4 regions of the Variovorax sp. YR634 genome follow, and region 2 is predicted to be linked to each of the others. Evidence: predicted binding sites of a transcription regulator. Region 2 holds the regulator's gene; each other region holds the start of a gene.

Region 1 (2,199 bases), on a different contig from region 2:
GCCGAACAGGATGTCGAACTCCGCCGTCTTGAACGGGGGCGAGACCTTGTTCTTCACCACCTTCACCTTGGTTTCGTTGCCGATGGCCTCGTCGCCCTTCTTGATGGTGCCGATGCGGCGGATGTCCAGGCGCACCGAGGCGTAGAACTTCAGCGCGTTGCCGCCGGTAGTGGTTTCGGGCGAGCCGAACATCACGCCGATCTTCATGCGGATCTGGTTGATGAAGATGACCATGCAGTTGGTCTTCTTGATCGTGGCCGTGAGCTTGCGCAGTGCCTGGCTCATCAGGCGGGCCTGCAGGCCGGGCAGCGAGTCGCCCATTTCGCCTTCGATTTCAGCCTTGGGCGTGAGCGCGGCCACCGAGTCGATGACGATCAGGTCGACGGCGCCGGAGCGCACCAGCGAGTCGACGATTTCAAGGGCCTGCTCGCCGGTGTCGGGCTGGCTGATCAGCAGGTCGGACAGGTTCACGCCGAGCTTCTGGGCGTACTGCACGTCGAGCGCGTGCTCGGCGTCGACGAAGGCGCAGGTGCCGGCCTGCTTCTGCATGGCGGCAATGACTTGCAGCGTGAGCGTGGTCTTGCCCGACGATTCCGGGCCGTAGATTTCGATCACGCGGCCGCGCGGCAGGCCGCCGACGCCCAGCGCGATGTCCAGGCCCAGCGAGCCGGTGGAAACCACCTGGATGTCTTCGAGCGCCTCGCCTTCGCCGAGCCGCATGATCGTGCCCTTGCCGAACTGCTTTTCGATCTGGGCCAGCGCGGCTTGCAGCGCCTTGGCTTTTTCACTGTTGGCGACCGAGATGCTTGCGCCCTTGACGACTGCGTCCATGTGGAAACTCCTTGAAAATCAACGGTTTGTGTTGGGTTTCATCCGATCTGCTTTTAACTACAGGCTGGATGCTTGAACAGTAGTGTAGGGGCTGATGGGTTGGCGTAAACCCATTTTTTGGTCAGTTTGCTTTACCATTTACCGCCATGGCCGAAGCTGCTTTCCCGACCGACCCCGATGCCTGGCGCCAGACCCACCTGGGCCGCCTGCTCGGCCACGCCATGCGCCGCTTCGACGAGCGCGTGCTGGAGCTGATGGCGCACGACGTCGACGTGCCGCTGGCGCTGTCGAACCTCGCGGCGCGCGCGCAGGTGAGCGCGGCGCACATCCACATCACGCGGCACCTGGCGCGCGAGGGCTCGCGCCTCACGGAACTGGCCGAGCGCGCGGGCATGACCAAGCAGGCAATGGGGGCGCTGGTCGACCAGTGCGAGGCCTGGGGGCTGGTCACGCGCGGGCCCGATCCGCTCGACGCGCGGGCGCGGCGCGTGCTCTTCACCGCCGACGGGCTGGCTTGGCTAGACGCCTTCCGCAGCGCGGTGACGCAGGCCGAGAGCGAGTTCCGAAGCAGCGTCGGCGACGAGATCGCCACCGTGGTAACCATCGGACTGGAAGCCTACACAGCGGGCTAGACTCGCCCCAGAGACAAATGTGAACGGCGCCGTTTCGGCGCTCGAACAGGCCGGAGGTGACGCATGCGGATTCTGATTGCCGAAGACGACCAGGTGCTGGCCGATGCCCTGCTGCGCAGCCTGCGCACCTCGGGCGCGGCGGTCGACCACGTGGCGAACGGCTCGCAGGCCGACACCGCGCTCATGACGCACGACGAGTTCGACCTGCTGATCCTCGACCTCGGGCTGCCCAGCCTGCACGGCATCGAGATCCTCAAGCGCCTGCGCGCGCGCGGCTCGCAGCTGCCGGTGCTGGTGCTCACCGCGGCCGACAGCGTCGAGGAACGCGTCAAGGGCCTGGACCACGGCGCCGACGACTACATGGCCAAGCCCTTCAGCCTGCAGGAGCTCGAAGCGCGCGTGCGCGCCCTCACGCGGCGCGGCATGGGCACCACCAGCAACGCCATCCGCCACGGCCCGCTGGTGTACGACCAGGCCGGCCGCGTGGCCACCATCGACGGCAAGATGATCGAGCTGTCGGCGCGCGAACTGGGGCTGCTCGAAGTGCTGCTGCAGCGCGCCGGCCGGCTGGTGAGCAAGGACCAGCTGGTCGACCGCCTGTGCGAATGGGGCGAGGAGGTGAGCCTCAACGCCATCGAGGTCTACATCCACCGCTTGCGCAAGAAGATCGAGAAGGGGCCGGTGCGCATCGCGACGGTGCGCGGGCTGGGCTACTGCCTCGAAAAGATCCAGTGAC
Region 2 (2,199 bases):
GGTCCCGCATCACCTGAAGCAAAAGCATCGAGTCGGTAGGTGTGCACTTTCTGGATATCGATGCCGCTGTGGATTGCGCCGGCGCACACCACGGTCACGCCCCGTGCGCCTTCCGTCGCGGCAACGCTGATGGCGTCGCGCACGTTCTGCGGTCCGTCGGGCGCCAGTGCGGTGGCCGGGCGCATCGCGCAGGTGAGCACCACGGGCTTGGACGGAGCCAGCACCGAGTGCAGGAAGAACGCCGTCTCTTCGAGCGTGTCGGTGCCATGCGTGATCACCACGCCCGCCACGTCGGCCTGCGCCAACCAGTGTGCACAGCGTCGGGCCAACTGCTGCCAGATGTCGAACGACATGTCCTTGCTGTCGACCTGCGCCACCTGCTCTGCTTCCAGCGATACACCCTCGGGCGCCTCGATCCCGCCCAGCAGATCGGCCACGCCCACCTGCCCGGCGGTGTAGCCGATGTTGTCGCCGCTGCTGGCTGCCCTGCCGGCAATGGTGCCGCCCGTTCCCAAAACCACCACACGACGGCGCACTTCAGGCGAAGAGGAATTGACCATGGCTTGTCAACTTTTAAAAACTGGTTAAAAATACAGGTACTGGATATCTAGCCAGTGCCGCAAGGAACCACATATGCAGTTCGCCGTGAAGCTTACAGCCCGCCAGCAGCAGATCCTGGATCTCATCCAGAGCGCCATCGCACGCACTGGTGCGCCACCCACGCGCGCCGAAATCGCCAATGAGCTCGGGTTCAAGTCAGCCAACGCCGCCGAAGAGCACCTGCAGGCACTAGCCCGCAAGGGCGTCATCGAGCTGGTCAGCGGCACCTCCCGCGGCATCCGCCTCAAGGGCGACGCCCTGCGCTCTCTCAATGAAACGCGCCACCGCGAGGGCGGCCAGTTCTCGCTCTCGCTGCCCGGCATGGCCCAGCTGGCGTTGCCGCTCATCGGTCGCGTCGCAGCCGGCTCCCCCATCCTCGCGCAAGAGCACGTCGACCAGACCTACTACGTCGAGAACACGTTGTTCCAGCGCCAGCCCGACTACCTGCTCAAGGTGCGCGGCATGTCGATGCGCGACGCCGGCATCATGGATGGCGACCTTCTCGCGGTGCAAGCCACCAAGGAAGCGCGCAACGGCCAGATCGTGGTCGCGCGCCTGGGTGACGAAGTGACCGTCAAGCGCCTGAAGCGCAACAAGCAGGTCATCGAGCTGCACGCCGAGAACCCCGACTACCCGACCATCATCGTCCAGCCCGGCGAGCCGTTCGAAATCGAAGGCCTCGCAGTGGGGCTCATCCGCAACACCATGCTGATGTAGGCCTCACGGCCTGCTTTCCGCAGCACCCCATCCGGCAGCAACAGGTGGCGGGCGTATGGCGAAGAGTCGCCATCACCCTGTCGCGGCCGATTCAAGAAATCCTGCCTGTGTTCAACCTCATACTTTTTTGGAGTTCACATGGGAATCGCCCTCCTCGCCATCGCTGATTTCTGGATGCCGCTGCAATCGCTGGCCAGCCGTCTGATGCCGGCACGCCGCCCTCACCGCAGGGATCACCTCGACGCAGCTGAAACCTCGGCCGGATTGCGGTATGTGGCAGTACGCCCCGCCTGCACTGCCCGCTCCAGCGGCACTGCAACGCCCACAGCACCGGCGCGCCCGTTGCGCGTGGTCCGCGTGGTCGACGGCAAGGGCCAGCAGCACAGCAACCGCGTCGTGATCTCTGGCCGCATGGCCGACGTCTGCGCCGAACTCGACCGGCTGGCAGCACTCGAAACCGCCGAAACCATGGCCACGGCACCGCGCTCGACACGCCTGCATTGAGCCCGAACACCCCTGCGAGCGGCTGTGGGGGCGGGTATCCAAACGTTCACGGGCACGACATTCCAATGCTGCGAGGCACAATGGCACGCCATGAACATTGTGATCCTCGACGATTACCAGGACGCCGTGCGCAAATTGCGCTGCGCCGCCAAGCTGGACGCGTACGCGGCCAAGGTCTACACCAACACGGTGAAAGGCATCGGGCAACTATCGGTCCGCCTTAAAGATGCCGACGTGATCGTGCTGATCCGCGAGCGCACCCATATCTCGCGCCAGCTGATCGAGAAGCTACCCAAGCTCAAGCTCATCTCGCAGACCGGGCGCGTCGCCGGGCATATCGACGTCGCAGCCTGCACCGAGCGCGGCGTGGCGGTGGCG
Region 3 (2,199 bases), on a different contig from region 2:
AGCGTGGGCGGCAGCAGCGCGACGCTGGCCACCGAGAAGATCTTGATGGTCTTGTTCTGGTTGATGTTGATGAAACCGACGGTCGCATCCATCAGGAAGTTGATCTTGTCGAAGAGGAAGGCCGTGTGGTTGTCGAGCGACTCGATGTCGCGCAGGATCTGCCGGGCTTCCTCGAACTGCTCGGCGTTGAGCATCTTGCTGCGCATCATGAAGCTGACCGCGCGGCGCGTGTCCATCACGTTGCGGCGGATGCGGCCGTTCAAGTCTTCCTGCCGCGCGATGGCGCCGAGCACTTCGCCGGCCAGCTCGTCGCTGACATTGCCCGAGAGCACCTTCTTGCCGGCCACTTCGAGCTCGTCGTAGATGTTCTCCAGCGTGTCGGCCGAGTATTCGGCGTCGGCGTCGAAGAGCTTGAGCATCACTTCCTTGGCGTCTTCGATCAGCCCCGGTGCGCGGCGCGCACGCATGCGCAGCAGGCGGAACACGGGCACGTCTTCGTCGTGGATCGAGAACAGCACGCCGCGGCTGCGCAGGTCGGTGTTGTGCTGGTTGAGGATGAAGGCCACGCGCACGGTGCGCGGGTCTTCGTCGTCGTCGATCAAGAAGTCGGAGCGGATGTGCAGCTCACCGTTGTCTTCTTCGTAGAAGCGGGCCGACTCCTCGATGTCCTCGTCCATCGCGTCTTCGGGAATGGACAGGCCGTAGTACTGCTTGATCCAGCGCTTTTCTTCGAGCGTGGGCGACTCGAGGTCGACCCAGATCGGCTGGAACTTGGAGAGCTCTTCGAGCGCCTCGATTTCTTCCTGAACGAGGCGGCCGTTGGCGAGCGTGAAGATGTTGAGCATTGGCTCACTCCCGGGAATGACTGAACGATGGGCGAGGGAGGGGCGCTTTCAATTCCCGGGCCCGACGTGCGCTAAGAAAAACGCGTCAGTGAAAGGGAGTTGAAAGCTGCCGAGACGGGGCGGTTTCCATTGGGAAGAATCTCCGGTTGCAGCGAGGCGCGATTATGTCACCGGCCACATGGCAGCACGGTGGCTGGACTGGACGGGCATACAGTAAAGTCGTGCCCATGCAGACCGCTGCGCTCCCCGTTTTTTCCGCTGCCGCGAAGACCCAGGCCGAGCGCCTGGCCGCCGCGTTGGCCACGCTCAACGACGCGCAGCGCGCGGCGGTCGAACATGGGGTGGGAGCAGCCATTGCCGAGCGTGACGAGCGGCCGTTGCTCGTCATTGCCGGCGCCGGTTCGGGCAAGACCAGCACGCTGGCGCACCGTGTCGCACACCTCATTGCCGGCGGTGTCGATCCGCAGCGCCTGCTGCTGCTGACCTTCTCGCGCCGTGCCGCGCAGGAGATGGAGCGCCGCGCAGGCCAGGTGCTGGCACGCGTGCTCGGCCTGAAGTCTGAAGCCCCGCCCGCGCTGCCTTGGGCCGGCACCTTCCACGGCATCGGCGCGCGGCTGCTGCGCGAGTACGCGCCGCAGATCGGGCTCGACGAGAACTTCACCATCCACGACCGCGGCGATGCCGAAGACCTGATGGGGCTGGTGCGTCACGAGCAGGGCCTGTCTTCTACCGTCAATCGTTTTCCGCGCAAGGGCACCTGCCTGTCGATCTACTCGCGCTGCGTGAACACGCGCGCGCCGCTGGCCGATGTGCTGAAGGAGGCCTTTCCCTGGTGCGGTGAATGGGAGGCCGAACTGAAGAAGCTGTTCGGCGCCTACGTAGAGGCCAAGCAGCGGCAGAACGTGCTCGACTACGACGACCTGCTTCTCTACTGGGCCGAGATGGCCGCCGAGCCCGCGCTGGCCGCGCACATCGGCGAGCGCTTCGACCACGTGCTGGTCGACGAGTACCAGGACACCAACCTGCTGCAGGCTTCGATCCTGCTCGCGATCAAGCCCGACGGGCGCGGCGTCACGGTGGTGGGCGATGACGCGCAGTCGATCTATTCCTTTCGCGGCGCGACGGTGCGCAACATCCTCGACTTTCCGTCGCAGTTCACGCAGGCCGCGCGCGTGGTCACGCTGGAGCGCAACTACCGTTCGACGCAGCCGATCCTCGATGTCTCGAACCGCGTGATCGCGCATGCGGCCGAGCGGCATGCCAAGACGCTGTGGACCGACAAGCCCTCGGCCGGCAAGCCGCTGCTGGTGCTCGTGCCCGACGAAGCGGGGCAGGCGCGCTGGGTGGCCGACAA
Region 4 (2,199 bases), on a different contig from region 2:
GGCGCGCTGCGGGTAGTGCAGCATCAGCCATTCCTTGAAGAGCGGCGCCACCTCCCACGGCAGCCGCACCACCGTGTAGAAGGCGCTGCGCGCGCCGGCCTCCCACGCGGCTTCGAGCACCTGCTCCATGTCTTCGGTGACGAAGGGAATCTGCGGCGCCACGCTCACGCCGACCGGCACGCCGGCGTCGGTCAGCGTGCGGATGGTGCGCAGCCGGCGATGCGGCGCGGCGGCGCGCGGCTCCAGCTTGCGGGCGAGTTCGCCGTCGAGCGTGGTCACGGTCACGTATACGGCCACCAGGTGGTCGGCCGCCATGGGCGCGATCAGGTCGAGGTCGCGCTCGATGGCGCTCGACTTGGTCACCAGCGCGAACGGATGCCGCGTTTCCTGCAGCAACTCGATGATCGAACGCGTGAGCCGCAGATCGCGCTCGATGGGCTGGTAGCAGTCGGTGGCGGTGCCGATGGCGATGTAGCTGGGTTTGTAACTCTTGCGCCCGAGCTCGGTGCGCAGCACCTCGACGATGTTGCGCTTGGCGATCAGCTTGGTCTCGAAGTCGAGTCCGGGCGAGAGATTCAGGTAGCTGTGCGTGGGCCGGGCGAAGCAGTAGATGCAGCCATGTTCGCAACCGCGGTAGGGATTGAGCGATCGGTCGAAGTAGATGTCGGGCGAGTCGTTCCCGTTGAGCACCGACTTCACGTCCTCGAAGCGCACCTCGGTGGCAATGGGCTGGAGCTCATCGGCCTCGGCCACGCCTTCTTCGAGCGTGCCCCAGCCGTCGTCGAAGGCGTTGCGCTCGTCCTTCGAGAAACGATGCGCGATATGCGTGGCCGCGCCGCGGCCCTTGATGGCGTGAATGGGGATCCGGGCAGCTGGCATGGCAACTCCTTCGAGGCTGGATTTACTGTTTATTCATACAGTATTCCACCGATTCACCGTTGTCGCCAGTTTTTTAATTTCTCTATTGACAGAAATTTCATAAATCCTAAACTCGACGCCATGGAACTCACCGACATTCAACGCAAGTTCGTCCTGCACTGGGGCGAAATGGGCTCCATGTGGGGCGTCAACCGCACCGTCTCGCAGATCCACGCCCTGCTCTTCGCGCATGGCAAGCCGATGAACGCCGAGGAGCTGTGCGACACGCTCGGCGTCGCCCGCTCCAACATCAGCAACAGCCTGAAGGAGCTGCAGGCCTGGAATCTCGTGCGCGTAACCCACACGCTGGGCGACCGCCGCGATTATTTCGAGACCAGCGTCGACGTGTGGGAGCTGTTTCGCACCGTCGTGCGCGAACGCAAGGAACGCGAATTCGACCCCACCGTACGCGTGCTGCGCGAACTGGTCTCCAGCCCCGACTTCCAGAAAGAACCGGCCGATGCACAGGACCGCATCCGCTCCACCATGGAACTCATGGACAAGCTCGCCACCTGGGCCGACGAAATGCTGCGGCTGTCGCCCGGCACGCTCGACAAGGTGATGACGCTGGGCGCGAGCGTGCAGAGGTTCGTGCGCGGCGATACCGCTGCGACCGGCAAGGGCGGCAAGGGCGGCAAGGACGAAGACCCGGACGCGCACCATGCCAGCCTGCCGATGATCTGAGCCCTTTTTTTTGCCCTTCAGTTTCTGTTTTGACAGAAATATCGAGAACCAAAAGCAACATGAGCCACACCGCCCTTCCTGCCTACCCGCTCACGATCTACTTCGACGCAAGCTGCGTGATCTGCTCGGCCGAAATGGGCAGCCTCAAGGCGCGCGATGCGGGGGGCCGGCTGCAACTGGTCGACTGCTCGCCGCTGGCGTTCAGCAGCGGCCCGGCTCCGCGCGACGCGCTGATGGCGGCCATCCATGTGTCGGACGCCGAAGGCCGGGTGTTCGTCGGCGTGCCCGCGATCCGCATCTGCCGCACAGCTGTCGGCTTGTCGAGCGGCAGCTTCCTGCTCGACCTGCCGATCGTCGCGCCGCTGGCCGACCGCGCCTATGCACTGCTGGCCCGCAACCGCTACCGCATTCCGCGCTGGCTGGCCGCAAGGCTGGCCGGGCGTGTCGCGCCTTCCTGCGACGACGGCAACTGCCGCCTCTGAGAACCAACGAACAAGCAACCATCGAGGGAATCGCCATGCCCACCGTCTTCCAGCCCGACTTCCGCGTGCCGCACGAAACGCCCCTGCGCACCCCGGCAAGCCACGCCAGCACGCC

Evidence for each region. The regulator LexA, encoded in region 2, represses DNA repair genes until DNA is damaged. The targets are predictions, from matches to a motif close to ACTGTATNNNNATACAGT.
Region 1: a site for LexA is predicted at 878-895, ahead of recA (recombinase RecA). Genes of this name have one in related genera too.
Region 3: a site for LexA is predicted at 1,043-1,060, ahead of BLV60_RS10315 (ATP-dependent helicase). Genes of this name have one in related genera too.
Region 4: a site for LexA is predicted at 904-921, ahead of BLV60_RS06190 (PA0069 family radical SAM protein). Genes of this name have one in related genera too.

The regions. Positions count from the first base shown of each region.
Region 1 covers NZ_FNOL01000006.1:153,505-155,703, reverse strand. The annotation lists gene recA (recombinase RecA) at 1-831, opposite strand, end outside; gene BLV60_RS13460 (MarR family winged helix-turn-helix transcriptional regulator) at 978-1,463, shown strand; gene BLV60_RS13455 (response regulator transcription factor) at 1,527-2,198, shown strand.
Region 2 covers NZ_FNOL01000009.1:208,609-210,807, reverse strand. The annotation lists gene BLV60_RS17725 (asparaginase) at 1-560, opposite strand, end outside; gene lexA (transcriptional repressor LexA) at 634-1,317, shown strand; gene BLV60_RS17715 (hypothetical protein) at 1,456-1,821, shown strand; gene BLV60_RS17710 (D-2-hydroxyacid dehydrogenase family protein) at 1,912-2,199, shown strand, end outside.
Region 3 covers NZ_FNOL01000004.1:287,905-290,103, forward strand. The annotation lists gene corA (magnesium/cobalt transporter CorA) at 1-845, opposite strand, end outside; gene BLV60_RS10315 (ATP-dependent helicase) at 1,073-2,199, shown strand, end outside.
Region 4 covers NZ_FNOL01000002.1:415,184-417,382, forward strand. The annotation lists gene BLV60_RS06190 (PA0069 family radical SAM protein) at 1-879, opposite strand, end outside; gene BLV60_RS06195 (GbsR/MarR family transcriptional regulator) at 1,000-1,602, shown strand; gene BLV60_RS06200 (thiol-disulfide oxidoreductase DCC family protein) at 1,662-2,084, shown strand; gene BLV60_RS06205 (SAM-dependent methyltransferase) at 2,120-2,199, shown strand, end outside.